2 regions of the Shouchella rhizosphaerae genome follow, and region 1 is predicted to be linked to the other one. Evidence: riboswitches for the same ligand, from Rfam matches in the RefSeq annotation. Region 1 holds a riboswitch; the other holds the start of a gene.

What was found. A riboswitch is a leader RNA that binds a small molecule or an ion and turns the genes downstream of it on or off. The one in region 1 is predicted to bind S-adenosylmethionine.
Region 2: another riboswitch for S-adenosylmethionine. It lies ahead of V5G21_RS12110 (methionine ABC transporter ATP-binding protein); the one in region 1 lies ahead of V5G21_RS03465 (methionine ABC transporter ATP-binding protein).

What each region holds. Positions count from the first base shown of each region.
Region 1 covers NZ_CP144921.1:629,739-645,190, reverse strand. The annotation lists gene V5G21_RS03490 (3-hydroxyacyl-CoA dehydrogenase/enoyl-CoA hydratase family protein) at 1-1,623, shown strand, start outside; gene V5G21_RS03485 (acetyl-CoA C-acetyltransferase) at 1,642-2,820, shown strand; gene V5G21_RS03480 (acyl-CoA dehydrogenase family protein) at 2,844-4,628, shown strand; gene V5G21_RS03475 (arsenate reductase family protein) at 4,812-5,174, shown strand; gene gcvH (glycine cleavage system protein GcvH) at 5,258-5,644, shown strand; SAM riboswitch class I at 6,087-6,192, shown strand; gene V5G21_RS03465 (methionine ABC transporter ATP-binding protein) at 6,256-7,284, shown strand; gene V5G21_RS03460 (methionine ABC transporter permease) at 7,274-7,942, shown strand; gene V5G21_RS03455 (MetQ/NlpA family ABC transporter substrate-binding protein) at 7,964-8,821, shown strand; gene V5G21_RS03450 (hypothetical protein) at 8,891-9,436, shown strand; gene V5G21_RS03445 (ABC transporter substrate-binding protein) at 9,437-10,360, shown strand; gene V5G21_RS03440 (carboxymuconolactone decarboxylase family protein) at 10,425-10,790, shown strand; gene V5G21_RS03435 (hypothetical protein) at 10,972-11,136, shown strand; gene sufC (Fe-S cluster assembly ATPase SufC) at 11,335-12,126, shown strand; gene sufD (Fe-S cluster assembly protein SufD) at 12,177-13,487, shown strand; gene V5G21_RS03420 (cysteine desulfurase) at 13,484-14,707, shown strand; gene sufU (Fe-S cluster assembly sulfur transfer protein SufU) at 14,694-15,137, shown strand; gene sufB (Fe-S cluster assembly protein SufB) at 15,154-15,452, shown strand, end outside.
Region 2 covers NZ_CP144921.1:2,428,044-2,443,495, forward strand. The annotation lists gene V5G21_RS12095 (M20 family metallopeptidase) at 1-1,137, opposite strand, end outside; gene V5G21_RS12100 (MetQ/NlpA family ABC transporter substrate-binding protein) at 1,150-2,016, opposite strand; gene V5G21_RS12105 (methionine ABC transporter permease) at 2,054-2,734, opposite strand; gene V5G21_RS12110 (methionine ABC transporter ATP-binding protein) at 2,715-3,755, opposite strand; SAM riboswitch class I at 3,900-4,003, opposite strand; gene V5G21_RS12115 (AraC family transcriptional regulator) at 4,154-5,062, shown strand; gene V5G21_RS12120 (glycoside hydrolase family 43 protein) at 5,323-6,990, shown strand; gene V5G21_RS12125 (hypothetical protein) at 6,995-7,141, opposite strand; gene V5G21_RS12130 (alpha-glucuronidase) at 7,321-9,222, shown strand; gene V5G21_RS12135 (ABC transporter permease) at 9,422-10,333, shown strand; gene V5G21_RS12140 (carbohydrate ABC transporter permease) at 10,346-11,215, shown strand; gene V5G21_RS12145 (extracellular solute-binding protein) at 11,309-12,931, shown strand; gene V5G21_RS12150 (YesL family protein) at 13,027-13,737, shown strand; gene V5G21_RS12155 (glycerol dehydrogenase) at 13,921-15,027, shown strand; gene V5G21_RS12160 (hypothetical protein) at 15,177-15,452, shown strand, end outside.

The sequences.
Region 1 (15,452 bases):
GCGACATTCCGGACACTGGATGTAGTTGGACTGGATACGTTCTTACATGTGGCCAAAAATGTCTACGAGGAGACAGAGGGTACTGAAAAAGCGATGTTTGATCCCCCGGCTTTTATGAAGGAAATGGCGAAGCGTGGGTGGATTGGCGCAAAAAGCGGCCAAGGTTTCTACTTGAAAGAAAACGGGGCGATTTACGAACTAAATCCCCACACGTTTGAATATGAACCGCGCAAAAAAATGAAAGCGCCTTCTATGGAGCAAGCAAAGTTAATGAAATCGAAATCTGCCAAGTTACGTGCGGTTGTATGGGCAGATGATCCGGCAGGCAAGCTGCTCTGGTCGATTTTAAAACCGGTATTGCTTTATGCAGCCGAGAAAACAGCGGAAATAGCCCATGATTTGTTGGCGGTCGATGAAGCGATGCGCTGGGGCTTTGGCTGGGAAATGGGCCCATATGAGCTTTGGGATGCACTCGGTGTAAAAGAAACGGTGGAAAAAATGCAGCTTGAGGGCGAATTTGTGCCGACATGGGTGACGGCTATGCTTGAACAAGGCCATACGTCGTTCTACAAAGATGGCGCTTTTTACCACGACGGCGACTATCTTCCTGTCCGTACCCATAAAAAGCAGCTGTCTTTAAACGTGCTGAAAAGAGATAAGACGATTACAAAAAACACAGGTGCGTCTTTAATCGATATCGGCGACGATGTCGCCTTGCTGCAGTTTACTTCGCCTAACAATACGATTGGCCTTGATGTAATCCAAATGATCCACAAAGCAATTGACGAGGCAGAAGCAAATTACCGCGGCCTTGTAATCGGCAATCAAGGGAAAAATTTCTGCGTTGGCGCTAACTTAATGATGATGCTAATGGAAGCGCAAGACGACAACTTTTTTGAGCTTGATCTCGTTATCAGGCAGTTCCAAAAAGCAACAGCGCGTATCCGGTATGCAAATGTCCCTGTTGTAACCGCTCCTTTTGGAATGACGCTTGGCGGAGGTACTGAGATCAGCTTGCCAGCTGCAAGCATCCAAGCAGCCCACGAAACGTATATGGGCTTAGTGGAAACAGGCGTAGGCCTCATTCCAGGCGGAGGAGGCAATAAAGAACTGTACCTGCGCAATATAGCCCGTTATGGCAGCGACAATCTTGCTGATTTGCAAAAGGCGGCGCGAAAAACGTTTGAAACGATTGCTACCGCCAACGTATCCACATCAGCGGCAGACGCGAGGGAAAAAGGCTTTTTGTCTGAACGGGACGGCATTACAATGAACGACTTTTTCGTTAATAACGATGCCAAGCAGCGTGTTCTGTCTTTAGCAGAGGGGTATCGGCCGCCTGCAAAAACAAAGATCCCTGTGACAGGAAGAGCAGGTTATGCGACGTTAATGCTTGGCGCGAAAATGATGGAATGGGGCGGTTATGCATCAGAGCATGATTTGAAAATCGCCAAAAAGCTAGCGTTCGTCCTTTCTGGAGGCCAGGTGTCAGAAGGTACGCTAGTTGATGAATCTTATTTGCTTGATTTGGAAAGGGAAGCGTTTTTAAGTTTGATCGCAGAACCGAAAACGCAGCAGCGGATGCAGCATATGCTTACGAAAGGAAAACCGTTGCGCAATTAATAAAGGAGGGCGGCATCTATGAAAGAAGCAGTTATTGTGGCAGGGGCGAGGACACCAGTCGGGAAAGCGAACCGCGGCTCTTTTAAACATGTGCGTTCCGACGACTTAGGCGCCATTGCCGTGAAGGAAACATTGCGCCGCGCCAAACAAGTCGAACCGGAAGAAATTGACGATTGCTTGATCGGCTGCGCCATGCCCGAAGCGGAACAAGGGATGAACATGGCCCGAAATGTGAGCGTGCTTGCGGGCATTCCCCAATCAGTTCCAGCAGTGACAATTAACCGCTATTGCGCTTCCGGCTTGCAAACAATCGCTTATGGGGCCGAACGGATTATGCTAGGGCATGCGAAAGCAATCATTGCAGGTGGCGCAGAATCAATGAGCATGATTCCAATGGGAGGTCACGTCGTCAAACCGAACCCAACGTTGATCGACGAAGCGCCGGAATATTACATGTCAATGGGCTATACGGCGGAAGAGGTGGCGCGCCAGTACGGCATTAGCAGGGAAGACCAAGACGCGTTTGCGGTAGAAAGCCATAAACGAGCAGCGGCTGCACTTGCCAATCAGCGCTTTAACGATGAAATCGTACCTGTTCCTGTCGTTGAACAGCACTTTGGGGCAGACGGAACGGTTCAAACAACGGAACGACTTGTTGAGATGGATGAAGGCGTGCGCGCAGATACTACGATCGCTGCACTTAGCAAGCTTAAGCCAGCATTCCAGCTTAAAGGGACGGTAACAGCTGGGAATTCATCACAAATGAGCGATGGCGCTGCGGCTGTCCTGCTCATGGACAAAGAAGAAGCGGAAGCTCGGGGGTTAGAACCACTTGTAACGTTTAAAAGCTTTGCTGTTGCAGGGGTAGCGCCTGAAGTGATGGGGGTTGGCCCAATTGAGGCAATTCCAAAGGCGGTGCGTCTGGCAGGATTACAGCTAGAAGAGATTGGTTTGTTTGAGTTAAACGAGGCTTTTGCTTCCCAAGCGCTTGCCGTCATACGTGAATTGGGGCTTGATTACGACAAAGTCAATGTCAATGGCGGAGCGATTGCCTTAGGGCATCCACTTGGCTGTACAGGCACAAAATTAACGTTGTCGCTCATCCATGAAATGAGGCGGCGCGATGAACGATTTGGTGTTGTGACGATGTGCATTGGTGGCGGCATGGGGGCTGCTGCTGTGTTTGAACGACATTAAACAATTGGGGAGGCGAACCGAGAATGAGCAACACGACTGAAAAACTTTTTAAAGGTGGCGGCTTTTTGCTTGAAGATATGGAGCCTGCCCACATCTTTACATTGGAAGACTTAACCGAAGAACAACAAATGATTGCTCGTACGACAAAGGATTTTGTGGAAAAAGAAGTTTTGCCTTATGTCGATGAAATTGAACAGCATCAATTTCAACATACGACAAGGCTGTTGAAAAAGGCTGGGGAATTGGGGCTGCTTGGCGCCGATGTCCCAGAAGAATATGGCGGGCTTGGCCTTGATAAAATCAGTTCTACCCTCATTTCGGAAGAATTTTCAAAAGCCGGAGCGTTTGGGCTAAGCCACGGTGCCCATGTCGGCATCGGCACGTTGCCAATCGTTTTTTTTGGCACGAATGAACAAAAGAGCAAATACTTGCCTAGCTTGGCCAGTGGCGAGACATTTGCCGCTTATGCCTTAACAGAGCCTGGCTCAGGTTCAGATGCGCTGAGCGCCAAAACGACAGCAGTTCTAAACGAAGCAGGTACACATTATGTCTTGAATGGTGAAAAGCAGTGGATTACCAACTCTGCTTTTGCGGATGTGTTCATTGTTTACGCTAAGGTAGACGGTGAAAAGTTTACCGCTTTTATCGTAGAGAGAACGTTTGATGGCGTCAGCACCGGGCCAGAAGAAAAGAAAATGGGCATTAAAGGATCATCTACGCGTACGCTAATATTAGAGGATGTTGCAGTGCCTGTGGACAATGTCCTTGGCGAGATCGGCCGTGGCCATGTCATTGCCTTTAATATTTTAAATATTGGCCGTTATAAACTTGGAGTCGGCTGTATTGGCGGTGCTAAGCGGGCGTTGGAACTGGCAGCGACGTATGCGACAGAGCGGAAGCAATTTAAAACAACGATCGCTTCATTCGCTTTAATTCAAGAAAAACTCGCTTCCATGGCAACCGAAATTTACGCGTCAGAAAGCGCCATTTACCGAACAGGCGGACTGATTGAAAGCCGCTTTGCCAGCTTAACCGAGGAAGAAAAAAATGATGGCCGTGCCGTTGCTAGCGCGATTGCGGAATACGCAATTGAATGTTCATTGAACAAATTTGCTGGTTCGGAAACATTGGATTTTGTAGCTGACGAAGCCGTGCAAATCCATGGCGGCTATGGCTTTATGGCTGAATACGAAGTAGAGCGTATTTATCGTGATTCCCGGATTAACCGGATTTTTGAAGGCACGAATGAAATCAATCGTTTGCTTGTCCCGGGCACCCTTATGCGAAAAGCGTTAAAAGGCGATTTGCCGTTTTTGCAAAAAGCACAAGCGTTGCAAGAAGAATTAATGATGCTTATGCCTCAAGAAATTGATGATACACCGTTGGCGCAGGAAACCCATTTGTTGGCGATGGCTAAAAAAGTATTTTTGATGGTCGCTGGAACAGGTGCGCAAAAATATGGAGCGCAACTGGATCAAGAACAAGAAGTTCTTGCTGCGGTAGCGGATATTGTCAGCGATATTTATTCAATGGAGTCAGCGATTTTGCGGACGCAGAAAGCACTTGACGCGTCATCACCAGAGAAAGAGCAGCAAAAACTTCTATTAACAGAAGTGTTTACACAAGAGGCAATTAACCGGATCGAAGCAAATGCAAAAAAGGCGTTGTCTTATATGGAAGAGGGAGATACGCTGCGCACGATGCTTTCGATGTTGCGCAAGCTAACGCGTCATCAGCCTGTTAATGTCGTGGCAAAAAAACGGAAAATCGCCAAGGCGATTATTGCTGAAAAGAAATACGTCATTTAAGGTAGCAATTTTGGGGCTTTTGGCCCCAAATAAAAATACAATGCTCCTCTCGCAAGGGGTATTCTCCTCTCACTGAAGAAGCCTAATCACGGGCTTCTTCTTTCATGTGAGCCAAAAAGTTGTGTATGCGATGGTTTTCGGTAATAATAGACACGAGTCCACTGGATAGAAAGGATGCTGGAAATGGGTGTAACGGTTTATCAATATCCAAAGTGTTCTACTTGCCGTAACGCATTGAAATGGCTTGATGAACACGGTGTTTCTTATGAAGCGATCCATATTGTCGAGGCACCGCCGACAAGTACAACATTGAAGGAACTTCACCAAAAAAGCGGTTTGCCATTAAAAGCGTTTTTCAACACAAGCGGAAAAAAATACCGGGAGCTTGATTTAAAAAACAAACTCGGCGAAATGAGCGATGAAGAGCAATATCAGCTACTAGCTAGTTCAGGTATGTTGATAAAACGCCCGATTGTAACAGATGGCACAAAAGTGACACTTGGCTTTAAAGAAGATCAATTTCAAGATATGTGGTCAACTTTTTAGTGGTGTAACAAGAAGATTTCCTTTCGCTTATGAGCGATTTCCTGTATGATAAACTTCGAAAAGACCACATTGGAGGGGTTAACATGAGTAATTTACCTGAAGAGCTAAAGTATTCCGAAGAACATGAGTGGGTAAAAACGGAAGACGGCAAAGTCCGTATCGGCATCACTGATTTTGCCCAATCTGAACTAGGCGATATTGTCTTCGTCGAACTTCCTGAAGTGGGCGATGAGATTGAAGCGGACGAGCCATTTGGCAGCGTTGAGTCCGTCAAGACTGTATCTGAATTGTATGCGCCAATTAGCGGAAAAGTCGTTGAAGTGAATGAAGAACTTGATGATTCCCCAGAGCTTGTCAATGAGTCACCGTACGAAAAAGCGTGGATGATCGTGGTTGAGCCGGCTGACGCAAGTGAAGTGGACAAGCTGATGTCAGCAGGAGAATATGCGGAGATGATTAGCGAAGATTAATGCTTTAGCTCTTCTTCTGGCTGATCTTCCCTCGGATACAAATTTTCCTGGCGTGCACTCTAAAGATAGGCGTTTAAGCCAGAGGAGACTCGGGAGGAAGAAGCACGTATAGAAACGGTTGTCGCAAACGAACGGAGAAGGCTGGCCGCTTCAGGTGCCGTAGTGAATAGCTGCGGCCCTCCCATCGGCGTTGGCTTCATGGCAAGATGGACGTTTTCTATATGAGTTGCCTAGTTGGAGAGATGGAAATAATTGCTGATCGAACGCGAATCGATCGAATAGCGAAGACTTGCCTGGCAGGGGCGGGTCTTTTTTTCTGATACCGATAGGGTTTTGCTTTATTCGCGCAAGGCAGTTTAATTTATTTAAGAAAGAATTGACGCCGCCATAAAGCCATGCTATGATACGGCTACATTAGAGTTTGATAAAACAACCATATTCATTCTTATCGAGAGAGGTGGAGGGACTGGCCCAATGAAACCCGGCAACCGCAAGTTCGCTTGAAGGTGCTAAATCCTGCAAAGCATATGGGCTTTGGGAGATGAGAGGGAAGCAACAGCACCCTTTCTGTCTGTCCGGCAGAAAGGTTTTTTTATGGAGGGACATTGACAATGATTTCTCTGAAAGGAATCAGCAAAACGTTTAAAACGAAAAATGGCGCTGTCCAAGCTGTCGATAACGTCAACCTTGAAATTGAAGCTGGGCAAATTTTTGGGATCATTGGTTATAGCGGAGCTGGAAAGAGCACGCTTATTCGGTTGCTTAATTTGCTTGAGAAACCAACGGAAGGGTCCGTTAAAATAGATGGCAAGGCACTGTCGTCGCTTACGCCAAGTAAATTGCGGGCAGCTCGCCAAGAAATTGGCATGATTTTTCAGCATTTTAATTTACTTTGGTCGCGGACGGTTAGGCAAAACATTTCGTTCCCGTTGGAAGTTGCAGGAGTTCCAGCTGCGCAACGGAAGAAACGGGTCGAGGAATTGATTGAACTTGTTGGGCTTCATGGTCGAGGAGACAGCTATCCGTCTCAGTTGAGCGGCGGTCAAAAGCAACGGGTTGGAATTGCTAGGGCGCTTGCCAACAATCCGAAAGTGCTGTTATGCGATGAAGCAACTTCAGCGCTTGACCCAAAGACGACGGATTCCATTTTGGATTTGCTCCTTGACATTAATGAAAAACTGAACTTGACGATCGTGCTCATTACTCACGAAATGCACGTTATCCAAAAAATTTGCCATCAAGTGGCAGTGATGGAAAACGGCAAGATTGTCGAACAAGGGCCAGTCATTGATGTGTTCCGTAAGCCGAAAGAGCAGATGACAAAGGAGTTTGTTAAGCAGTTGGCGCAAACGGGGGAAGAAGAACAATCGCTTTGGCATCTTCTTGATGAAAAGAGCGACGGCACGATTGTCTCTTTAACGTTTGTTGGCAACCCTGCTGAAGAACAACTTGTAACGGAATTAATCCGACGTTTTCCGATCGACATTAGCATTTTGCAAGGGAACATTTCAAAATTGCAACAAGGCTCCTATGGAAAGCTGTATTTACGGCTATTAGGGGCAACGAACGAAATTGAAGCAGCGCTTGCATACATCCGCGGCAAAGAAATAGACGTGGAGGTGATTGAGCATGATCGCTAAATGGTTTCCAAATGTCGTGTGGGAAGATGTGTGGGCAGCTACGCAAGAGACGGTTTACATGACAGTCGCCTCAGCAGTTGCAACCTTTTTTATTGGCTTGCTCCTCGGCTTGTTTTTATATTTGACCGCCAAAGGCAATCCATGGCAAAACCGCTTCTTTTATAAGATCGTAGCCGCTTTTGTAAATGTATTTCGCTCGATTCCGTTTATTATTTTAATCATATTGCTTATTCCATTTACGCGGGCACTCGTTGGTTCGATTTTTGGCCCAAGTGCAGCATTGCCTGCTTTGATTATAGGCGCTGCGCCATTTTATGCCCGCATGGTTGAAATTGCTTTGCGGGAAGTGGATAAAGGCGTCGTCGAAGCTGCACAGGCAATGGGCTCAACAAACCGCCACATTATCTTTAAAGTGCTTATTCCTGAATCAATGCCAGCGCTTGTTTCTGGCATTACTGTAACGACCATTGCTTTGATCGGTTATACAGCAATGGCCGGAACAATTGGTGCTGGCGGTCTTGGCACACTTGCGTTCCAACAAGGGTTTCAGCGCACCAATCCAGATGTGATGGTTGTCGCGACTGTCGTTATTTTAGCGATTGTGTTTGTGTTCCAGTGGATTGGCGACTTTTTCACAAGTCGATTAGATAAACGCTAATAAAAAGGAGAGGACGAGAAGATGAAAGCATTTTTGAAAACATTAGGTGTCACAACAGCAGCAGTTGCACTCGTTGCTTGCGGGCAAGGCGGCAACGAGCAAGGCGGGGCAAATGGAGACGGAGGCAATGCAGACGAGCCAACGACCATTAAAATTAGCGCCTCCAATGTGCCCCATGCCGAAATTTTAGAAGAGGCAGAGCCATTGCTTAAAGAACAAGGCGTCGAGCTGGAAATCGAAATTGCCCAAGACTATGTTTTGCCAAACATTGCTTTAAACGATGGCGATGTCGATGCCAACTATTTTCAACACCGCCCTTATCTTGAAGAACAGCTTGAGCAAAATCTGGACTATGATTTTGTTGAAGCTGGGGCCATCCATTTAGAGCCAATGGGCCTTTATTCACAAGAATATGACAGCGTCGACGACCTTCCTGACGGAGCAACGGTGATGATGAGCGATTCTGTCGCTGACCACGGCCGTGTGTACTCCCTTCTTCAAGAAGCGGGTTTAATTACCCTTAAAGAGGGCGTTTCAGTTGATGCAACCGAACAAGACATAGTGGATAACCCGAAAAATCTAACGTTTGTCAATTCTGGCGTTGCTGCTGAGTTGTTGCCGCAAGCATATACGAACAATGAAGCGGACTTGATTGCGATTAATTCCAACTATGCGATCGATGCTGGCCTATCGCCAACAGAAGACTCTGTCATTCTTGAAGAAGGCGATGCCGAAAATCCATACGTTAATTTGATTGTCGTTCGCAGCGAAGATGAAAACAATGAAGCGATTCAAAAACTTGTTGAGGTGCTTCAATCTGAAGAAATCAAAACATTTATTGAAGAAAACTATGGCGGAGCGGTCATCCCTGCCGAGTAAGGAAAAAGGCTGCCGTTAGCGACGCGCTAACGGCATTTTTGCTTGTAAAAAGACAGGAGTGGTCTAACAATGGGCAAGGGGAAAGATATGCGCTATCTTTGCTATCCTTATATGCGTGAGGCGCAAACAACTGTCGATTTTGAAATACAATCTGATGCGCTGGCAGTTCGGATTGGACAAGCGGCTAGCTTAGTTGTGCCGTTAGAGGAATTACATAGTGATTTACTCAATTTGGTGGAAATGGTGTACCATTTAAATGGATCGGTACGCGGAAAGATGGCGATATCCGCTGCTGATGTACATAAGTTGAGCGATCTGTATGACCGCTATGTTGAAGAGACGGAGGAATCGATCAAGCAGTTTGTGTTGCCGCAAGGATCGGCAGCTGCCTGTGCTCTTCATGTGTGCCGCAGTGAAGCCAAGAAAACGGTACGTGCTTTGCATCGCGTCAGCTTGGAACGAGAAGTGCCAGAGAGGCTATTTGATTACGCCCATCTGTTGGCGAATGTGCTGTTTGTCATGGCTGTGTATGCAAACAAACGGCAAGGAATCGAGGAAATCCCATTTGTGAGCAAATCATACCCCGTAAAAACACGCAAAAAGGAGATTAATTAAATGAAAAAAAAGCTTTTGTTATCATCATTATTGCTTATTTGTGCGGTTGGCTGCCAATCGGACGAAGACAAGACAGAGGCCCACGAAGAACAGCCAGAGGGGCAATCGTATACAGTAACGGATGACAGAGGTGAAGACATTACGTTTGAAAAAATCCCAGAAACGGTTGTTTCTCTTGCTCCGAGCAATACAGAAATTTTGTTTGAACTTGGTGTAGGAGAAAAGGTGGTCGGTGTGACTGAATTTGATTTTTATCCTGAAGAAGCAAATGAAATCGAAAAAGTATCTGACTCACAAACAATTGATGCTGAACGAATTATTGAATTGAATCCTGATGTTGTCATTGGCTATACGATTGGGGCTCCTGATACGCTCGACCCTTTAGAAGACGCAGGGATTCCCGTGTTTGTGATTCACTCAGCCGCCAACTTTGAAGATGTTTATAGTGATATTGAACAAATTGCAGAAGTGATGGGCGTAACGGAAAGAGGCGAAGAAATCATAACGAACATCCAAGCGCAAATGGAGGAAGTGGCCACAAAAGTCGCCGAAGCGGAAGAAAAGGACGTGTATTTTGAAATTAGCCCATCTCCAGACATTTATACGACAGGAGCCAATACGTTCCAGCAAGAAATCATTAAAGCCGCTGGCTTAAACAATGTGTTTGCCGATGAAGAAGGCTGGCTTAAAATTGACGAAGAGCAAGTGATTGACCGCAATCCCGACTTGATCGCAACAACGGTCACCTATACAGAAGACCCAGTCGGCGAGATTAAAGGCCGCGCAGGCTGGGGAGGCATTGCCGCTGTCGAAAATGAGGAAATCTATTTGCTTGAAGCGGACATCATGGACCGTCCTGGTCCTCGTATCGGAGAGGCGGTCGAGCATTTGGCCCAAATTGCATACCCAGAGAAATTCGAGTAAATTGCATGCTCCTGGAACAAGTACTGCATACTAACAGTAACTTGACGGAAAGGGAGCAGAATCGATGAATCGTGAAAGTCATACTACAACAGAGCAGCACTTGGGACGATACAAAAAAGGCGTCGGTACTTATGAAGAAAAAATGCCCGCTTTTTCCCGAACATACAACGAGTTTACAGACCAGTGCTTTAAAGATGGGGCCTTGTCAAAAAAACAGAAGCATTTAATGGCGCTGGGCATGAGCGTTTATGCCCAAGATGAATATTGCATCATTTACCATACAAAAGGATGCGTTGACCATGGTGCTTCGGAAGAAGAATTGCTTGAAACAATAGCGGTTGCCACCGCCTTTGGCAGTGGTGCCGCCTTTAGTCAAGGAGCTACACTTGTACAGGAAGCCTTTGGTGAATTCGCAAAAGAGCTGCAATAACAATTGGTAACAGCCACTCTCTCATTATTGTTTGCATGTTATTCGTTTAGGGTAGAGAAAAACAGAACCGCAAATAGGCTGCTCGGTTTGCTTAGAGCTTAAATTGTAGCTTTGGTAAACGTTTGTGGTTCAAAAACAGGCATAACAAAATTGAGAGAGGGGATGAAGAACCATTCATAAGATGGATCTATCCTACACCACTGAGATGGAAAAAGGGTTGCAGCAGCGGCATGGAATGAGCTATGCCGAGTATGAGAACAGTTTAAAAAAACGACTGGAAGTGGAGAAGGCGCGGACAAAAGAGCATTATGCATGCAACCGTCTTGTTGAATCACTCCATTCCTAGTCAACGTAGATCAAAAACAGAGCCTCCTGCCCTACAGTGAAGGCTCTGTTTTTTTTGGGTAATTTATCGGGACGGGCTCCTTGAAGTGTGTGTCCATTTAGTATAAAATTAGAATGAGAATAGATTAATAATCATTAAAAAATGTCAGCGAGGTTTGCTGGAAACAGCATACCTGCTTAATTTATGGAGGGAATACACATGTCTGTACCAAACCTTAAGATTGAGAATTTACATGTCTCTATTGACGATAAGGAAATTCTTAAAGATTTCAACCTTGAGATCAACGGCGGAGAAATCCACGCGATCATGGGACCAAACGGAACAGGGAAATCAACGCTTGCTTCTGCCATCATGGGTCATCCAAAATATGAAATCACAAGCGGTTCTGTTACGCTAGACGGCGAAGACGTGCTTGAAATGGAAGTAGACGAGCGTGCTCGTGCAGGCATGTTCCTTGCGATGCAATACCCAAGCGAGATTAGCGGCATTACAAACGCCGACTTTTTGCGCTCTGCCATTAATGCGAACCGTGAAGAAGGCAATGAGCTGTCTTTAATGAAATTTATTCGCAAAATGGACGAAAAAATGGACGTTCTCGACATGGACCAATCCTTTGCGCAGCGTTATTTGAATGAAGGCTTTTCAGGCGGGGAGAAAAAGCGCAATGAAATTCTCCAATTGCTAATGCTTGAACCGAAAATCGCCATTCTTGACGAAATCGACTCAGGGCTTGACATCGATGCGCTAAAAGTTGTTGCCCAAGGTGTCAACCAAATGCGCGGCGAAGAGTTTGGCTGCTTGATCATTACCCACTACCAACGCCTTCTTGACTACATCACACCAGATAAAGTCCATGTAATGATGCAAGGCCGCATCGTTAAATCCGGCGGCTCTGAACTTGCTGAGCGTCTTGAAGCAGAAGGATATGACTGGATTAAAGAAGAATTGGGCATTGAAGACGAACGCGTTGATGCCAACCAAGAAGCGTAAGTGAGAACCAGTCGGAAGCTTTCACGATAAAACAGCAAAGGATGGTATGTATGTCAGTTGAGACGAACCCACTGATCGGTCCGGATAAGTTAAAAGAACGGTCCGAAGGAAAACAAGAACCAAAATGGCTAACGGACTTGCGTCTGGATGCATTGAATAAAGTCGAAAGCCTCGAGCTTCCTAAGCCGGATAAAACCAAAATCCACAATTGGGATTTTACGTCCTTTACTCAGGAACTTAGAGAACCAAAGGAAATTTCAAGCTTGGATGAGCTGTCCAGCGACATTCAGCAATTTGTTGATGAAGAAGCAACTGGAAACAGCTTGCTAATCCAAGACAATGGCAAAACGATCTTTCAAACAAATGCTGCTGAATTAGTAGAAAAAGGCGTTGTGTTTTGTGACTTTGCGACTGCGGTTAAAGAGCATGGCGATCTTGTTAAAAAGTATTTATTAACAGAAGCTGTTTCAGCCGACGAAAACAAGCTAACGGCGATGCATGCCGCATTGATGGAAGGCGGCGCCTTTATTTACGTGCCGAAAAACGTCAATGTTGAAGTGCCATTGCAAGCTGTTTATGCGGTTTCCGATGAAAAAGCCGGTTTGTTTAACCACGTATTGATCGTAGCGGAAGACAACAGCTCAGTCACGTATGTAGAAAATTACACAGGCTATGGCTCTGGTGCATCTGTAGCCAACTTAGTCGCTGAAGTCTATGTCGGCGCTGGTGCCCGCGTTTCCTTTGGCGGTGTCGATACGCTCAATGAAGATGCTACCACTTATGTTGTCCGCCGCGCCCATGTTGAACGCGACGGCCGCATCGATTGGGCGCTTGGGCAAATGAACGACGGCGATACGGTCGCTGAAAACATTACGTACTTGGTGGGCGACGGCTCTTATGCAGACGCAAAGCTCGTATCAGTCGGCACAGGCGAACAAAAACAAAACTTTACGACGCTCATTAAGCATTACGGCAAACATTCAGAAGGCTATATTTTAAAGCATGGCGTTATGACGGAACGTGCCCTTGGCATTTTTAACGGCATTTCAAAAATCGAAAAAGCAGCAACAAAGGCGCACGGCGAACAAACCGAACGGATTCTCATGCTCGGCGAACGTGCCCGGGGCGATGCCAATCCAATCCTTTTAATCGACGAAGATGACGTAACGGCTGGCCACGCTGCTTCTGTTGGCCGGATTGACCCGCTGCAAATGTTCTATTTAATGAGCCGCGGCATTTCACGGGCTGAAGCAGAACGCCTTGTCATCCACGGATTTTTGGAGCCTGTTGTTTCCCAGCTTCCAGTTGCGTCAGTCCGCAAGCAAATGAAAACGGTCATTGAAAGAAAGGCAAAACGATGAACGCAAAGGAGATAAAGAAGCTGTTCCCGATCCTCGACCAACAAGTAAACGGGAATCCTCTTGTCTATCTCGACAGCGCCGCCACTTCGCAAAAGCCAATCCAAGTCATTGAAAAGCTCGATGACTATTACCGCCGTTACAATTCTAATGTCCATCGTGGCGTGCATACGCTTGGTACGCTTGCTACTGATGAATATGAAGGCGCACGCGAAAAAGTCCGCGCTTTCTTGAATGCGCAAGACACGGCGGAGATTGTCTTTACTCGCGGCACAACCACGGCCATTAATTTAGTGGCGCAAAGCTATGGAACTGACCATGTCGGCGAAGGCGATGAAATTGTCATTACGCCAATGGAACACCATTCGAATATCATTCCATGGCAGCAGCTTGCCAAGCGGAAAGGGGCCGTGTTGAAGTATATCCCTTTGCAAGAAGATGGGACGATTGCATTAGCGGATGTCGAAAAAACGATAACGGAACGAACAAAAATCGTTTCCGTTGTCTACGTTTCAAATGTGCTCGGTACAGTTAACCCAATTGCTGAAATGGCGAAAGTCGCTCATAAACATGGCGCGGTCATGGTTGTGGATGGCGCCCAAGCCGCTCCCCATGTCCACGTGGATGTCCAACAATTAGACTGTGACTTTTTTGCTTTCTCGGCACACAAAATGTGTGGCCCCACTGGCATTGGCGCCTTATACGGCAAAAAAGCGCTGCTTGAAGCGATGGAGCCAATTGAATTTGGCGGGGAAATGATTGATTTTGTCGGTCTGCAAGATTCGACTTGGAAAGAGCTCCCGTGGAAGTTTGAAGGGGGAACGCCAATCATTGCTGGCGCAATCGGGTTCGGTGCTGCGATTGATTTTGTCACCGATTTAGGGTTTAATGAAATTGAACAGCACGAAAAAGAACTCGTTGACTATTCGTTTGAGCGTCTCGGCGATTTCAAAGATTTGACGATCTTTGGGCCAAAAGACCGTGCAGGGGTGATCACATTCCAGCTTGGCGACGTGCACCCCCACGATGTAGCGACTGTCCTTGATGCTGAAGGAATTGCTGTTCGCGCAGGCCATCATTGTGCACAACCGTTAATGAAATGGCTTGACGTTGTCGCCACTGCTCGTGCCAGCTATTATGTGTACAATACGAAAGAAGATATTGATGCTCTGGCAAACGGATTAGTCAAAGCAAAGGAGTATTTTAGCGATGTCTTCTCGTGATCTCGATACACTTTACCGGCAAGTGATCATGGACCACTATAAGAATCCCCGCAACCGCGGTGAGCTTGAAGGGGACACACTGACGGTAAATTTGAACAATCCCACATGTGGGGACCGTGTTCAAGTACAAATGAAAGTAGAAGATGGAAAAGTAGACCGCGCTGTATTTACAGGGGAAGGCTGTTCCATCAGCCTTGCCTCCGCTTCAATGATGACGCAAGCTGTCAAAGGCTTAACCGTCGAAGAAGCGCTGGCGCTGTCTAAGCTTTTTTCAGATATGATGCAAGGAAAGGACTATGATGAAGGCAAGTTTGACTTAGGTGACATTGAGGCGCTTACTGGTGTAACAAAATTCCCTGCACGAATTAAATGTGCGACGCTTGCTTGGAAAGCGCTCGAAAAAGGGCTGAACGACACGCATTCATCATAATTTAGGAGGGATATACGTGGCAAAAAATATGCCAGATATCGGAGAATACAAATACGGGTTTTCAGATCGTGACGTATCGATTTTCCGTTCAGGCCGCGGCTTGACGAAGGAGATTGTTGAAGAAATTTCCCGTATGAAAGAGGAGCCTCAGTGGATGCTTGATTTCCGCTTGAAGTCGCTCGAACAATTTTACAAAATGCCAATGCCACAGTGGGGCGGCGACCTCTCTGAGCTAAACTTTGACGACATCACGTACTACGTGAAAGCTTCTGACAAAACGGAACGTTCATGGGATGAAGTGCCGGAAGAGATCAA
Region 2 (15,452 bases), 1.8 Mb from region 1:
CTCGGTTAATAGCTGAAAGCCGATAAGGGCTAGGCCTTTTGCTCCGGTAATGAGCGCTTGATTGCCTTGGGGCGAAGCGGCAGCTTCCCGGAAGGCAACCGTGTGGCCGACTAAATCGTCTGGGCCGATTTTAATGTAAGGGTGTATCGTAGGCACCACTTGGCTAATATTGCCTGTGTCCGTGGAGCCGAGGCCGTCCCGTTCGTCTGTTTGGACGTCTTCGCCTAGCTCTTTAAAAATGGATACAAATCGTTCGTTTAAGACATCGTTTGGCAGCAGGTCGTCGACTTTGTTTTGGAACTCAACAATTTCAAGAGTTGCCCCTGTAGCAAGGGCAGCCCCTTGGGCAATCGCATCGATTTTTTGGCGGATGATGTCTGTTTTTGGACGTGTATTGGCGCGAATGTAAAAGCGTGCCCGTGCATAGTCAGGGACAATATTAGCCGCGTCGCCTCCGTCAGGAATGATGCCATGAATGCGCACATCATCGGTCACGTGCTGGCGCAATGCATTAATGCCATTAAAAAGTTGAATGACCCCATCAAGGGCGTTAATGCCTTTTTCAGGCGCACCGGCAGCATGAGCTGGCTTGCCATGGAACACATAATCGACAGGGTCGACAGCGAGAGAACGGCCTGATACTCGTGTCTCTCCGCTAGGGTGGATCATCAGTGCAGCGTCGATGCCAGCTAAGAGCCCTTCACGGACAAAGCTGCCTTTCGCGCTGCCGTTGTCGCCGCCTTCTTCAGCTGGTGTACCGAGAACGACGACACGCCCACCTGATTCATGGAGTTGTTCCCCTAAGGCAATGGCTGCAGCGACGCTTGTAGTGCCGATAATGTTATGGCCGCAGGCATGGCCAATGCCAGGCAAGGCATCGTATTCAGCTAGAAAAGCAATGGTTGGTCCAGCTGGGTCGCCCTTTTCGGCAAAAAAGCCGGTTTTGTGGCCAGCCACATCGAGTTTGACACTAAAGCCAGCGGATGTAAGGAGCTCCGTTAGTTGGGAAGAAGCAAACACTTCTTCATTGCCGATTTCAGGGTTTTCATGGATTTGCTGGCTTGTGCGAATAAAGATTTCTGCTTGGCTGTCAATCGCTGATTCAATTGCTTGCTTTGCAAAAGTATAGGTCGGCATTGGTTTCGCTCCTTAACGTGGATAACTGTTTAACTCATCCAGTGAAATGTAGGTTGGGATAGTGGCGCCTGCGTATTCTTCTTCAATAAACGTCTTGACTTCATCACTTTGGTAAATGTCGACAATGCGTTGTAGGACAGGGTTGTCTGCGTCTTCGCTTCGTGCCGCTATGATGTTAATGTACGGCGTAGCTGTTTCGCTTTCCAAGGCAATCGCATCTTCAGGTGGAACGAGCCCGGCATCAACGGCAATGCCATTATTGATGAGGGCTGCATCCACGTCTTCCATGAGACGAGGAGCGTTGCCAGCGACAATTTCCGTTAATTTAATGTTTTTTGGATTGTTTTTAATTTGGTCAACGCCGCTTGTAACGCCGAAGTCATCTTCTAGTTCAAGCAGGCCTGCTTCTTGCAAGAGCATTAAGTTGCGTGCTTGGTTCGTCGCTTCTTTATCAATGGTAATCTCGGCACCATCAGGAATGTCGTCAACTGAATCATACTTAGTGGAATAAAGCCCCATTGGCGCAAGCACTGTAGAACCGATCGCTGTTAAGTCAAGGTCATGTTCTTCGATAAAGTGGTCAAAATAGGAAATCGTTTGGAATGCATTGGCGTCGATTTCGCCGTCGGCTAGAGCCTGGTTTGGCTGGACGTAGTCATTAAAACGAACAATTTCAATTTCAATGCCTTCTTCAGCAGCAATGTCAGCAATGAAGTCCCATTGCGGCGTATCTGTGCCAGTAACGCCAATTTTGACGCTAACAGGATTGTCGGGGCTGTAGTCCGTCGTTTCGTCTAAGCTGTCTGCGCCAGCATTGCAAGCAGTGAGGGCAAATGCGGCTAAAATGGAAAGCGATGCGGTCGTAACTGTCTTTTTCATAGATGGTTTCTCTCCTCTTTCATATCTGTAGGTCTCTTTATCGTCTACGGACGCGTTTCGATGAAATGTTTCCTAAAGATTGCAAGCCTTGGACAATGACAATTAACAACAATACTGTGATGAGCATCGTGCCATTGTCAAAACGCTGGTAGCCATATGTGATCGCTACGTCGCCAATTCCGCCTGCGCCAATTGCTCCTGCCATCGCTGTCGCGCCAACAAGACCGATCGTCGCTGTTGTTAAGCTGAGAAGCAAAGAAGACAGCGCTTCGGGTAAGATGAAGCGAAAAATAATTTGCGCTTTTGATGCGCCCATTGCGTCAGCGGCTTCAATAATGCCAGGTTCCACCTCAAGCAGCGAGTTTTCAATTAACCGGGCAATATAAGGGCCGGCGTAAAACACGAGCGGCACAATCGCGGCCGTCGTTCCAATCGCAGAGCCCATCAAAAAACGGGTAAAGGGAATCAGCGCCACCAACAAAATGATAAAAGGCACAGAGCGGAGCACGTTAATGATTGGGTTGAGCGTATGGAACACAAAGCTGTTTTCGAGTATGTGCCCTGGCCGAGTAACAACAAGGGTAACACCAAGCAAAATGCCGATCACCCCAGAAAACAACAAGGACCAGCCGACCATATAGACAGTTTCATATAAGGATTCGAGCAATAGCTCGCTCGTAATATTAGGGCGAATTGCTTCAGGCAGCCACTCGAGCATCGCCTGTCACCTCCTTCGGTTGAAGCGGATGCGATTTTAAGTAATTGGATGCTTCTGCAAGTATTTCTGGTTCTGCCCGTAAGTCGAAGTAAATCCGCCCAAACGATGTGCCTTGAATGTCGTTCATTGTCGCATGCAAAATGTCAACTTCAATGCCAAATGTCTGGATTAACGAGCGCAGCAAATCTGAGTGGGAGCTATCGCCTGTGACAGTCACTTCATAAATGCGCCGGTTCGGCTCTTTCTGCTGCAGCGCTTCTTTGACACGGGCAGGCAGGCCAGTCGGGATAATGGAGCGGACGAATTTTTCCGTTGTCGGATGTTGTGGATTTGAAAAAATCGACAACACCGATCCTTCCTCGATGATGCGCCCCTTTTCCATAACGGCGACTTTATCGCAAATCTCGCGAATGACCGACATTTCATGTGTAATCATTAAAATCGTAATGTTGTATTCAATGTTTATTTTCTTTAATAGTTGTAAAATCGAGCTTGTCGTATCTGGATCAAGAGCGGAAGTGGCTTCATCGCAAAGCAACACTTCTGGATTCGTCGCAAGCGCTCTGGCGATGCCGATCCGCTGTTTTTGCCCTCCAGACAATTGTTCTGGATAGTTATCTGCCTTGTCAGATAAACCGACAAATGACAGCAGTTCGGTAACTCTTTTGCGAATGTCCGCTTTTGGCGTTCTTGTTAATTTTAATGGCGTGGCAACGTTGTCGAACACTGTCTTGCTTTGGAGCAAGTTAAAATGTTGAAAGATCATGCCGATATTTCGTTTTGCCTTTTGCAGTTCTCGGCTTTTTAATGTGGCCAAATTAACACCATTAATGAGGACCTCGCCAGATGTCGGTCGCTCAAGCAAGTTGGCACTTCGAATGAGCGTACTTTTCCCGGCGCCGCTAAAACCAATCACACCATAAATTTCCCCTCGGGCGACATGTAAATTCACGTTGTCGAGGGCAGTGACTGTCTGGTTGCCTGAATGAAATGTTTTTGTCACTTGTTTAAATTCAATCACGAAAATTCACTTCCTCTTAAATTAAGTAAACAGCTATGCTTACTAGGTTTTTAAGTCTTGTTCAACAACGGATTTGGCCTTCTTTTAAGAAAAACGAAAAACCCCTCTTCCTGGAAAGAAAGAGGGGTGAATGTTCAATTCAATCTCTTATCTCCCAGGACGTAGTCCTGCTGGAATTAGCACCTTCCGCTCATGGCGGGGTTGCTGAAGCATCATTGGGCCAGTCCCTCTGCTCCTCTTAATAAGAATTCGTATACAATTAAAGTTGTTGAAATTAAGTGTAGCAAAAGCAACTTATCTTGGCAAGAGAAAATTTTTACACTTTACCGTAACAAATCGACGCGCCTTTTTCCTAAAAGAGTTTGTCGCTATAATGGAAGAAAATGGAGGGGAGCGCAATGAACCTCATTTTTAAAGGTAACGGGCAGACAAGTGCAGATATAATCAAACGATATTTAATCAGCGAATCGGTTTACCCAAATACGAAAACGGAACTTGAACTGTTTGGCGTCCATGTTCGTACAGTGAAGGGCTCATGGTTCTATCCAGAACATCAGCATGCTATTTATGAAATCAATTGGGTCATAGAAGGGCAGCAAATTTTTACAACGAATGGGAAGCGCCATGAACAAAATGCTGGTGACTTGGTGCTCGTAAGGCCAGGGGAATTTCATACTAGCAAAGGTGGAAATACAGAGCCTTTCACGTACTTATGCATTCATTTTAATATTGATGACAAACTGTTTTTACCTTATTTAACCAATATTGACCCATTGTTTTTTAAAGCCAGTGGCAGCCTCGCCAAAAAAATGGCACCATTTCTTGAACGGATTGCTAAATTGCTGGGGCACGATACCTTTGGCCTCGTCGAAAAAATGAATATGCAAGCAGTGATGTTTGAAATGCTGGGCATGCTTGTGATGGGGCTCGAAGAGTTAGAAGGCAAGCGTCTTTCTGAACGGACCGTTGCACTCGCCTATCAAATAGCGGAGCAAATTGAACAGAACTTGGAGGGAGGCGGACAGTTAGAAAAAAGCAATATTGAACAAATTGCCAAAAAAATGAACATAAGTGTTTCGTATTGCAATCAATTGTTTAAAAAAGTATACCAAATGTCTCCGCGCAAGTATTGGTCCTTTAAACAATTAAATAAAGCAAAAGCGCTGTTGGTGCAAAAAGATATGACGATTGAAATGGTTGCCGATCAACTTGGCTATTACGATATCTCCCATTTTAGCCGCCAATTCAAACGATGGACTGGCCTAGCACCAAGCCAGTTTCGCGCAAAACATGAGTCACTTTACTGAAAATAATTTACGAGGGAGCAGGCATGCCACAATGTCTGCTCTCGTCTTAGGAGGGAGCGTATCAGAGCTTTGCTTTCTGGCGAGTAAACGTTCGATCTGCAATTCCCCTCGTTTTCACTCTGAATCTGGCTTTTATCAGGCCCATGTTTGAAGCCCTTTTGTGCAGGTATGGGTAAATAATGCGCAGAAACGTACATGTTTTTCCCTCTAATTGGTTGGTAAAATGAAAGCGGTAACAAGAATGAATAAGGAGCGGACAAATGATACGAAACCCTGTTTTAAAAGGCTTTAATCCAGACCCGAGTATTTGCCGGGTGGGCGATGATTACTATATGGCCGTTTCCACGTTTGAATGGTTTCCTGGTGTACAAATCCACCATTCCCGCGATTTAGTCAACTGGCGCCTCATTAGTCGGCCACTTAATCGCATCAGTCAATTAAACATGATTGGCAACCCCGATTCTGGTGGTGTGTGGGCGCCGTGCTTGAGCTACTCCAATGGGAAATTTTGGCTTGTTTACTCTGATGTAAAAGTAGTGGAAGGCAATACGTGGAAAGACGGCCATAACTATCTTGTGACATGTGAAACGATTGATGGGGAATGGAGCGAGCCTATTTATTTGAACAGCTCTGGCTTTGATCCTTCTTTATTCCATGATGAAGACGGGCGCAAGTATGTGGTGAATATGGTGTGGGACCAACGGGTGTACAATCATCGTTTTTATGGAATTTGCATACAGGAATACAGCGTATTGGAAAAACGATTAGTTGGCAAACCGCAAATGATTTTTAAAGGGACGGAATTAGGGTTAACAGAAGCCCCTCACCTTTACCAGGCAAACGGCTATTATTATTTACTGACAGCAGAAGGTGGAACGAAATATGAGCATGCGGCCACAATTGCCCGTTCGAAAGATATTTATGGCCCTTACGAAGTCCATCCACAAAACCCAATATTGTCGAGCTGGGCAGATCCGAGCCATCCGTTGCAAAAAGCTGGCCATGCCTCTCTTGTAGAAACGCAACATGGCGACTGGTATATGGCTCACTTATTAGGCCGGCCCATTAAGAGGCAAGGGAAGAAGCTCTTAGAGGAGCGAGGCTTTTGCCCACTTGGCCGTGAAACGGCGATCCAAAAAATAGAGTGGAAAGATGACTGGCCTTATGTTGTCAATGGCCCTTTGCCATCAGTAGAAGTCGCTGGACCAAAATTGCCAGAAGTTCAATGGCCACAAGACTATCCCGAGTGTGATCCATTTGATCACCCGGTGTTGAACCACCACTATCAAACATTGCGAATTCCATTTAATCAAGAAATTGGTATGATCGACCATGAAGCGGGCATTCTGCGCCTGTTTGGGCGGGAATCACTCCACTCCAAACATACACAAGCACTTGTCGCCCGCCGCTGGCAAAGTTTTCACTTTGACGCTGCGACGGAAGTATCTTTTTACCCAGAAACTTTTCAACAGGCAGCCGGGTTAATTTGCTATTACGATACTGAAAATTGGGTTTCGCTTCAAGTAACTTGGCATGAGCAGAAAGGACGGATTTTAGATCTTGTCCAATGCGACCATTTTCATGTCTCCCAGCCATTGCAAGGCAGCGAAATCGTTGTGCCAGAACAGGCAGCCACTGTCCACCTTAAAGTCAGCGTCCGTTACAATACATTCTCGTTTGCTTATTCTTTTGATGGCAGCCATTTTGAGGATATTGGCGTTTCTTTTGACACCTATAAACTTTCTGACGACTACATCGCCCATGGTGGGTTTTTTACAGGAGCGTTTGTCGGCATGCATTGCCAAGACACGTCAGGTGTACGCAAACATGCAGATTTCCACTCGTTTTCTTATCACGAGTTAGAGAGCAACAGTCTCAATCAAGCAGAAGGAGGTACAAGCGCTAGGAAAAGTGTGATTCATGGATGACGGACTAGGCGACGACATACGATTGCTTGGCAAAGTGAAAAGCAAACGATATCGAAGGGGGAAGGAAGTTTATACAATCGCCTTTTTCGTATAAATGCCTGCCAGACTGGCTTCCCCATTCGACGCCAACGTCGTTAGCGCGCTTTTCCACCGTGGACTTCTGCATTAGAGCAAGGGATTGGAAATAAACGAGCGAAAAAGAAAAGGGTGACTGGGAGTATGCCTATTCAAGAGAAAACTAGAGCAAGAGATACTTGCTGGCTTCCTGAAGAAGGGCAAGGGCACCGAGCCGAAAAAGTCCACATTTCCGTAGTAAGGAATGGTTTTAGATTGGACACGATTAAAAAGGTGGCGCAGACATATTTGCCACGGATATTTGCCGATGTGGACATAGTAGATGCCGAGTTTGCAAATGTAATCGTAGGAACATTTGCCGACTTGGGCCGTAGCGAACGGGTGGGCCATCAAGAAGGGTACCGTATATTCGCTGACGGCAGTCAGCTAATCATTGCAGGCGATACAGAATTTGGCGTGCTATATGGCTTTTACGAGTTTCTAAAGAAAAGCCAACAAGGGTGTCCGTTGCTAACGATGGAAGCGGAAGACCAGCCTGCGATGGAAGTGCGGATGATCAACCATTGGGATAACCTGGATGGTTCGGTTGAAAGAGGGTATGCAGGGAAATCGCTTTTTTTTGACAACAATGCCTGGGCAGCGTCAGACGAAGAAATCGTCCAATATGCGGAAATGCTCTCTTCCATAGGCATCAATGCTTTGACTATTAACAATGTAAATGTCCATGCAAAAGAAACAGAACTGATTACAGAAAAGTGGCTGCCACAATTGGCAAAAGTAGCAAACTTATTTGATGCTTACCACATTACGCTTTTTTTAAGTGCAAACTTTGCCAGTCCGATGACACTGGGGCATTTGCAAACAGCGGATCCCCTTGATAAGCGTGTTGTTCACTGGTGGAAAACGCAAGTCGAGGAAATATACAAGTACATTCCTACATTTGGCGGCTTTGTGATAAAAGCCGATTCCGAACATCGGCCTGGACCATTTACATATGGCAGGACGCATGCACAAGGCGCTAATATGCTTGCTGATGCATTAAAACCATATGGTGGCGTTGTATTTTGGCGTTGTTTTGTCTATGATTGCTTGCAAGATTGGCGTGATCGTTCGACCGATAGGGCTAAGGCGGCCTATGAGCATTTTGCTCCTTTGGATGGGACATTTGCAGACAATGTCATTTTGCAAATTAAAAACGGCCCAATGGATTTTCAAGTGCGGGAACCTGTCTCGCCCCTATTTGGGGCATTAACACAAACGAACTACGTCATGGAACTACAAATTACCCAGGAATACACCGGGCAGCAAATAGATGTTTGTTATTTGCCAATGCAATGGAAAGAAATATGGTCATTCGACACACATGCAAATGGAGAGGGCACAAAAATAGCCGACCTTCTATCTAGCCGCCAACAGGACGGAAAGGGGAAAGGCGTAACAGCTGTTACAAACATAGGAAACAATCAAAACTGGACGGGGCATCCATTTGCCCAAGCCAATTTATACGGTTATGGCCAACTCGCCTGGAATCCTGAGCAGTGCCCAAGAAAGATTGCCGAAGAATGGGCAAAGCGGACGTATGCGCACTTGTCGGCTGAGGTGCGGCAAACGATTTGTTCGATTTTAAAGCGGTCATGGTCTGTTTATGAAGCTTATACAGCCCCTCTTGGTGTCGGTTGGATGGTCAACACAGGCCATCATTATGGGCCAAATGTAAATGGGTATGAATACTCGCCGTGGGGGACGTACCATTTCTCTGACCGAAACGGCTTAGGGGTTGACCGTACGAAAACCGGAAGTAATTACATTAGCCAATACAAACAACCTGTGACCGAGTTGTATGGAAATGTAGCGACGTGCCCAGACGAATTGTTGTTGTTTTTTCACCATGTTCCTTATACCCATATGCTAAAAAGTGGAAAGACTGTGATACAACATATTTATGATGCCCATTTTGAAGGGGTAGAGGAGGTTGAAGCGTTTCTAGAAGCATGGGAGGGACAGAAGGAAGCAATGCCTGACGGTCTTTATATGCATGTAAAAGAAAGGTTTGAAGCTCAATTAGCGAATGCCCGCGAATGGCGCGACCAAGTAAATACGTATTACTACCGGATGTCGGGGATAAACGACGAACGGGGCAGAACAATTTATAAGTGAAAATCACAAAAGCTGTGCTGTCAAAGGCACTTTTCATTAGGGGACGGCGGTTCTTTTTTTGGCAGAGGGGGACCGTAAGCGCCTGAACCTATTGTCTGTCAAATAAGTAACGTAGGAAAGCTGTTTATCAAAGTTAGGGGAGGGTTACATGGCAGGGATAGACAAAGCTAGAAATGCGCATGTTTTGACAGGGACAAAAATGCGTAAGCTGACACGATTAAGAACTGTTATTCGGAAAGATTGGCAACTGTATTCCTTACTGCTATTACCGCTTATTTACTTAATAATTTTTAAATATGGTCCGATGATTGGAAATGTCATTGCATTTAGGCGCTTTGTTCCTGGGGGCCATTTGTTTGGGGAAGAATGGGTAGGTTTTCACTATTTTAAAATGTTTATTCATGATCCTACCTTTTGGAAGGTCTTTACAAATACGCTCATGCTTGGCGGGCTTACGTTATTGATTTGCTTTCCAATGCCAATTATTTTTGCGTTGTTATTAAATGAAATCAAGGCTAAAAAATTCAAAAAATTTGTTCAAACAGCTTCCTATTTGCCTCACTTCTTATCCATCGTTATTGTAGCAGGCATGATCTTGCAATTAACGGCTCTCAACGGTTCGATTAATGTGATCGTTGAATTCTTTACAGGTGAAAAAATTAATTTTATTCAGCAGGCTGAATGGTTTCGGACCATTTATATTACTTCTGACATCTGGCAAGGGATGGGTTGGGGTGCAATTTTATATTTGGCTGCCTTAACAACGATTGATGACTCTCTCTATGAGGCAGCAAAAATTGACGGAGCCAATCGTTGGAAGCAAACGTTGCACATTACCATTCCAGGAATTCTTCCAACGATTATTACATTGTTAATTCTAAATATTGGGAGTTTTTTGGCTGTTGGTTTCGAGAAAATTTTACTTATATACAACCCATTGACCTATGAAACGTCAGATGTCATTTCAACTTATTTGTATCGAGTAGGTCTGGAATCGAGCAACTTTAGTTATGCGACGGCGATTGGCTTATTTGAATCCATCATAGGCTTAGTACTGATTTTAACAGCAAACGGTATTTCTAGAAAGTTAACGGAAAGAAGCTTGTGGTAGGGAGGAGGAAATATGCAGGAATCCATCCAGTACAAGATTTTTAAAGTATTCAATGTGTTTATTTTGCTAGTCATTGTCTTTTGTACGCTTTATCCTTTTTTAAATGTGGTTGCACAATCTTTTAGTAGTGAAGCTTATATTAGCGCTGGAGAAGTCAATTTAATTCCAAAAGGCTTTAATATGGAAACGTATAAGACAGTGATTGAAGATAGAATGTTTTGGATTAACTATAAAAATACTGTTGTTTATACAGTGGTTGGTACAGCGATTTCTATGTTTTTTACGACGATCTTTGCTTATGCACTGTCAAAAAGACGTTTAGTTGGCCGCCGTTTTTTAACATTATTTGCCGTATTTACGATGTTTTTTAATGGAGGTTTAATCCCGAACTATCTACTAATCAATAACTTAGGATTTCATAATACCATTTGGGCGATTGTGATCCCGGGAGCGATTAGTATTTATAACATGCTTATTATGAAATCGTTTTTTGAAAATATGCCTGATGAGCTAGAAGAAGCAGCCGCAATGGATGGGATGAATACGTATGGAATTCTTCTCAAAATTGTTCTACCACTTAGTAAAGCTGTGATGGCAACAATGGTTCTCTTTTATGCAGTGGGACACTGGAATTCATGGTTTCCAGCCTTTTTGTATCTTGACCAAAAAGACTTGTTTCCCGTTACGATCTACTTGCGGAATATGATTGCTGGGGCTACTGGCGGCGCGGCAGCGGGCGCAACATCAGCAGATAATTTAATACAGATTTCAGCCAATATCAAATCGGTTACGATGGTCCTGACGATATTACCGATTTTAACTGTCTACCCGTTTGTCCAGAAATACTTTGTCTCAGGCGTGATGTTAGGGTCTGTTAAGTAAATTAAGTGCTAACGAGCAATGGTGTCAGTCATTACCGCTAAAGATAGGAAGAAGAAGCTTAGTGCTTTTCGAATAAAAAGGGAGGGAATAGAAATGAACGAGTGTCTAAAAAAGAAATGGACTGCTTTTTGTCTAACGGCTTTGCTTTTACTAGTAATTGCCGGCTGTTCCAGCACAGACTCTGACGGCGAAGAAGAAATGAATTCCAAAGGGGCGATGGAATCGTATAATGTCGGCGACACATTTAAAGCTGAAGAAGCGCTTGAGTTTTCGATGATGTACAGCGACCACCCAAATTACCCTTATAAAGAGGATTGGTTGTTGTGGGAGAAAATCGAAGAACTCACAAATGTGACGCTAAATCCGACGATTATTCCAATGAGCGATTACACCCAAAAACGAAACTTGTTAATTAGTTCTGGGGAATCACCACTCATTATCCCAAAAACGTACCCGGGAGAAGAGGCCTCATTTGTCCCTTCTGGAGCGATTCTTCCTGTAAGTGACTATATGGATAAAATGCCCCATTTTAAAGATAAAATTGAGAAATGGGAAATGGAAGATGAATTAGAAACGTTGCGACAAAGTGACGGAAAATTTTATCTTCTTCCAGGCTTGCATGAGAACGTATGGCCAGAGTATACATTGATTGTGCGAACCGATATTTTTGAGGAAAATAATATTGCGCTGCCAACTACTTGGGACGAATTGTACGAAGCAATGAAGAAGCTAAAAGACATTTATCCCGATGTGACTCCATTTTCCGACCGCTATGAATTTAACAGCACTCTAAGCATTGCCGCAACAGGTTTTGGCACGAAGGCAGGCTGGGGTTTTGGCAATGGCTTAACCTATGATGAGTCAAAAGATCAATTTGTGTATAGCGCAACGACAGACGAATACAAAGAACTGTTGACATATTTCAATAAACTGGTGAAAGAAGGCCTTTTAGATAAAGAAAGCTTTACACAGGGAGATGAACAAGCTACCCAAAAATTTGTTTCTGGAAATTCCTTTATTATTAATGGAAATGCCCAAGACGTTGTGACATATAGAACAAGCATGGACAAATTACTAGGTGAAGGCAATTATTCAATTGCAAAAATAACGGTGCCAGGCGGCCCTGCCGGCCATTTAATGGCTGGCAGCCGCTTCGAGAATGGCGTCATGATCTCGTCTAAAGCAAAAGAAAGCGAAAACTTCGAAGCGCTGCTGCAATTTATTGATTGGCTTTATTACAGTGATGAGGGGCAAGAATTTACAAAATGGGGTGTGGAAGGCACGACCTATACGAAAGCAGATGGGGTGCGAAATTTAGTAGACGATGTAAATTACAATGGATTAAACCCTGACGGAACAACGGATTTACGTGTTGATTATGGTTTCTCTGGCGGCGTCTTTGCTTATGGAGGGACTACAGAGCTGCTCCATTCAATGTTTACTGAAGAAGAAATCAAATTTCAAGAGGATATGGCAAACATAAAAACGACGATTCCTTTAGAACCGCTCATTCCCTATACAGCAGAGGATAGAGAACAGGCGACATTATTGAGCACACCATTAAAGGATTATACAGACCAAAATACATTAAAGTTTATTTTGGGGGAACGTGATTTAAATGAATTTGACACGTTTGTAACAGAGTTGGAAGGACAAGGATTGCAAAGGTATGTCGACCTCGCCAACCAAACATACCAAGACTATAAGCATAACTGATCGGAGTATTCGAGGTTGTCCTTCTCCTTTGAAGGGCAGCCTTTGCCGATCATGTTATTACATAAATGAAATTACTAAGGAAGGGGTGAACGGACATGGAAGATAAAAAAGAATATGGTCAAGGAATCTTGTTTACGGTGACAAACTATATTTATTGGTTTCTTTTGACAAATATCTATTTTATCTTAATGAATAGCGTATTTTTATTCTTCTTCATGACATTGCAACCTTCTTTCTCCAACATCCTTTTATACTTTTTGGCATTGATACCATCAGGACCTGCGATTGCTGCGATGTGCTATTCAATGGAGAAGCTCGTGAGAACGAAGGAGTTGTCCCCTACACGGGATTTTTTTGAAGGTTATAAAAAAAATCTAAAAGATACATTTTCCATCTGGTTGCCTATGCTCGTCATCTGCTTTATTTTATTAGTCGACTTCCACTATTTTCGCAAATCGCCATCACACATAAGTCAAATTGGATCGACAATCCTAGTTGTTCTATTGATTATGTGGACAATGGTAATGTTAAACGTTTTAGTAATCAATGCGCGCTACAAATTCAGGGTGCGCGATCTGTTCAGGTTGTCGATTTATTATGGTTTTACGAAAGTGAAACAAACGACAGGAAATTTGTTAATCTTATTTATCGTTGGAGTCATCACGGCTAGCACAACGAATTTTTTTATCCTGTTTACAGGAAGTGTAATTGTTTTCTTGATTGTGTTAAATATGAAAGCCGTTTTTGCCGATATTGAAGACCACTTTTTGGTGACGCCCTCAAAAGGGAAACAATCAAGAGCTTAAGTAATTTCTTGCTTTTATAACATAAAGTAACATCTTACGGAGGGACAGCGAATAAGCAAGCGTTCGGTCTATCTCCGGAAGGATAAAGGGGATCTAGTTTTATATATTTTCCTCGAAAAGGTTTGCATCATGTCGATCTGTGGAATTATATAGGTAGAAAGATCGATAGGAGGGATAGGCAGAATGGACGAGAAAATTTTTATTAGTCCAAGCAAGTATGTGCAAGGCAGAGGGGTTCTCGACAAGACAGGAGAATACGTGAAAGACTTAGGCAAAAAGGCGCTGCTTATAGCTGATGAATTTGTCTGGGGGATAGCTGCAAACCGAGTGGCGGACAGCTTGAAAGAAGTTGGGCTTGACGTGGTGGAAGTCACATTTGAAGGTGAATCGTCAGAAGCGGAAATTAAGCGGATTGTAAAAAAAGCCGAAAGTGAAGGTGCTGATATTATCGTTGGAATCGGCGGCGGAAAAACATTGGACACAGCTAAAGGGGTTCGAGATCGCTTGAAAGGTGCCGCCTGTGCCATTGTTCCGACCACGGCTTCAACCGATGCGCCGACAAGCGCTTTGTCGGTCATCTATTCAGAGGACGGTGTGTTTGAACGCTATTCCTTTTATAGCAAGAACCCAGATATGATCCTTGTCGATTCGACCGTCATTGCTAGTGCTCCGCCGAAATTTTTAGCAGCAGGCATTGCTGATGCTCTTGCTACTTGGGTCGAGGCTCGAGCTTCTTTTGAAGGGCGTGGCACTACAATGGCAGGAGGAAAAGCAACCATCGCTGGGTTAGCGATTGCTGAGAAGTGTGAGCAAGTTTTATTTGATTACGGGTTGCTTGCTTATGAAGCCAATAAACGGGGAGTTGTTTCCCACGCCCTTGAACAAGTCATAGAAGCCAATACACTGTTAAGCGGCCTCGGGTTTGAAAGTGGGGGTCTCGCATTGGCGCATGCTGTCCATAATGGTTTTACCGTGCTTGATGGCGATATCCATCATCTAAGCCACGGGGAAAAGGTCTCGTTTGGCATATTGACACAACTAGCGTGGGAAGACCGCAATCAATTCGAGATTAACCGTTACATTCAATTACTGTCAAAACTTGGTTTGCCTGTGACATTTAAAGACCTGCATATTGAAGAAATAAGCCGCGATGAGTTATTAAAAGTCGCACAAACAGCTTTGCAAGAAGGCGAAAGCAGCCATAACTTGGCAAGCGTTCCTTCTGCCGATGACCTCGTTGATGCCATGGTTGCTGCAGACCAGTATTCCATTGCCTATCTCGGAAAATAAATCAATAGAAGAAGAGCCGCTATCGAATTCCGATTCGGCTCTTTTTTTGCCATAAACTCGAGTCTGATTAAATTGGGTAATGTGAAAAAAACAGAACTAATGTTCCCCTTTTCTTTTGTTTTTGGTAGAATAAAATAAGAGTGAACAACATGGACGGGCATCAAATTGTAAAGGAGGCGATCTACTTGGAGGAAAGAGAACTGTTAAAATTGATTTTGGAAAAAACGGTGGCCACGGAAAAGAATGTCAAGGAATTAGCTGCCCGTTTGGGTGGATTGGAAAAGCGTTTTGACAGTTTAGAAGGGCGTATTGATGGGCTAGAAAAGCGTTTTGACGGTTTAGAAGGGCGTATTGATGGGTTAGAAAAGCGTTTTGACGGTTTAGAAGGGCGTATTGATGGGTTAGAAAAGCGTTTTGACGGTTTA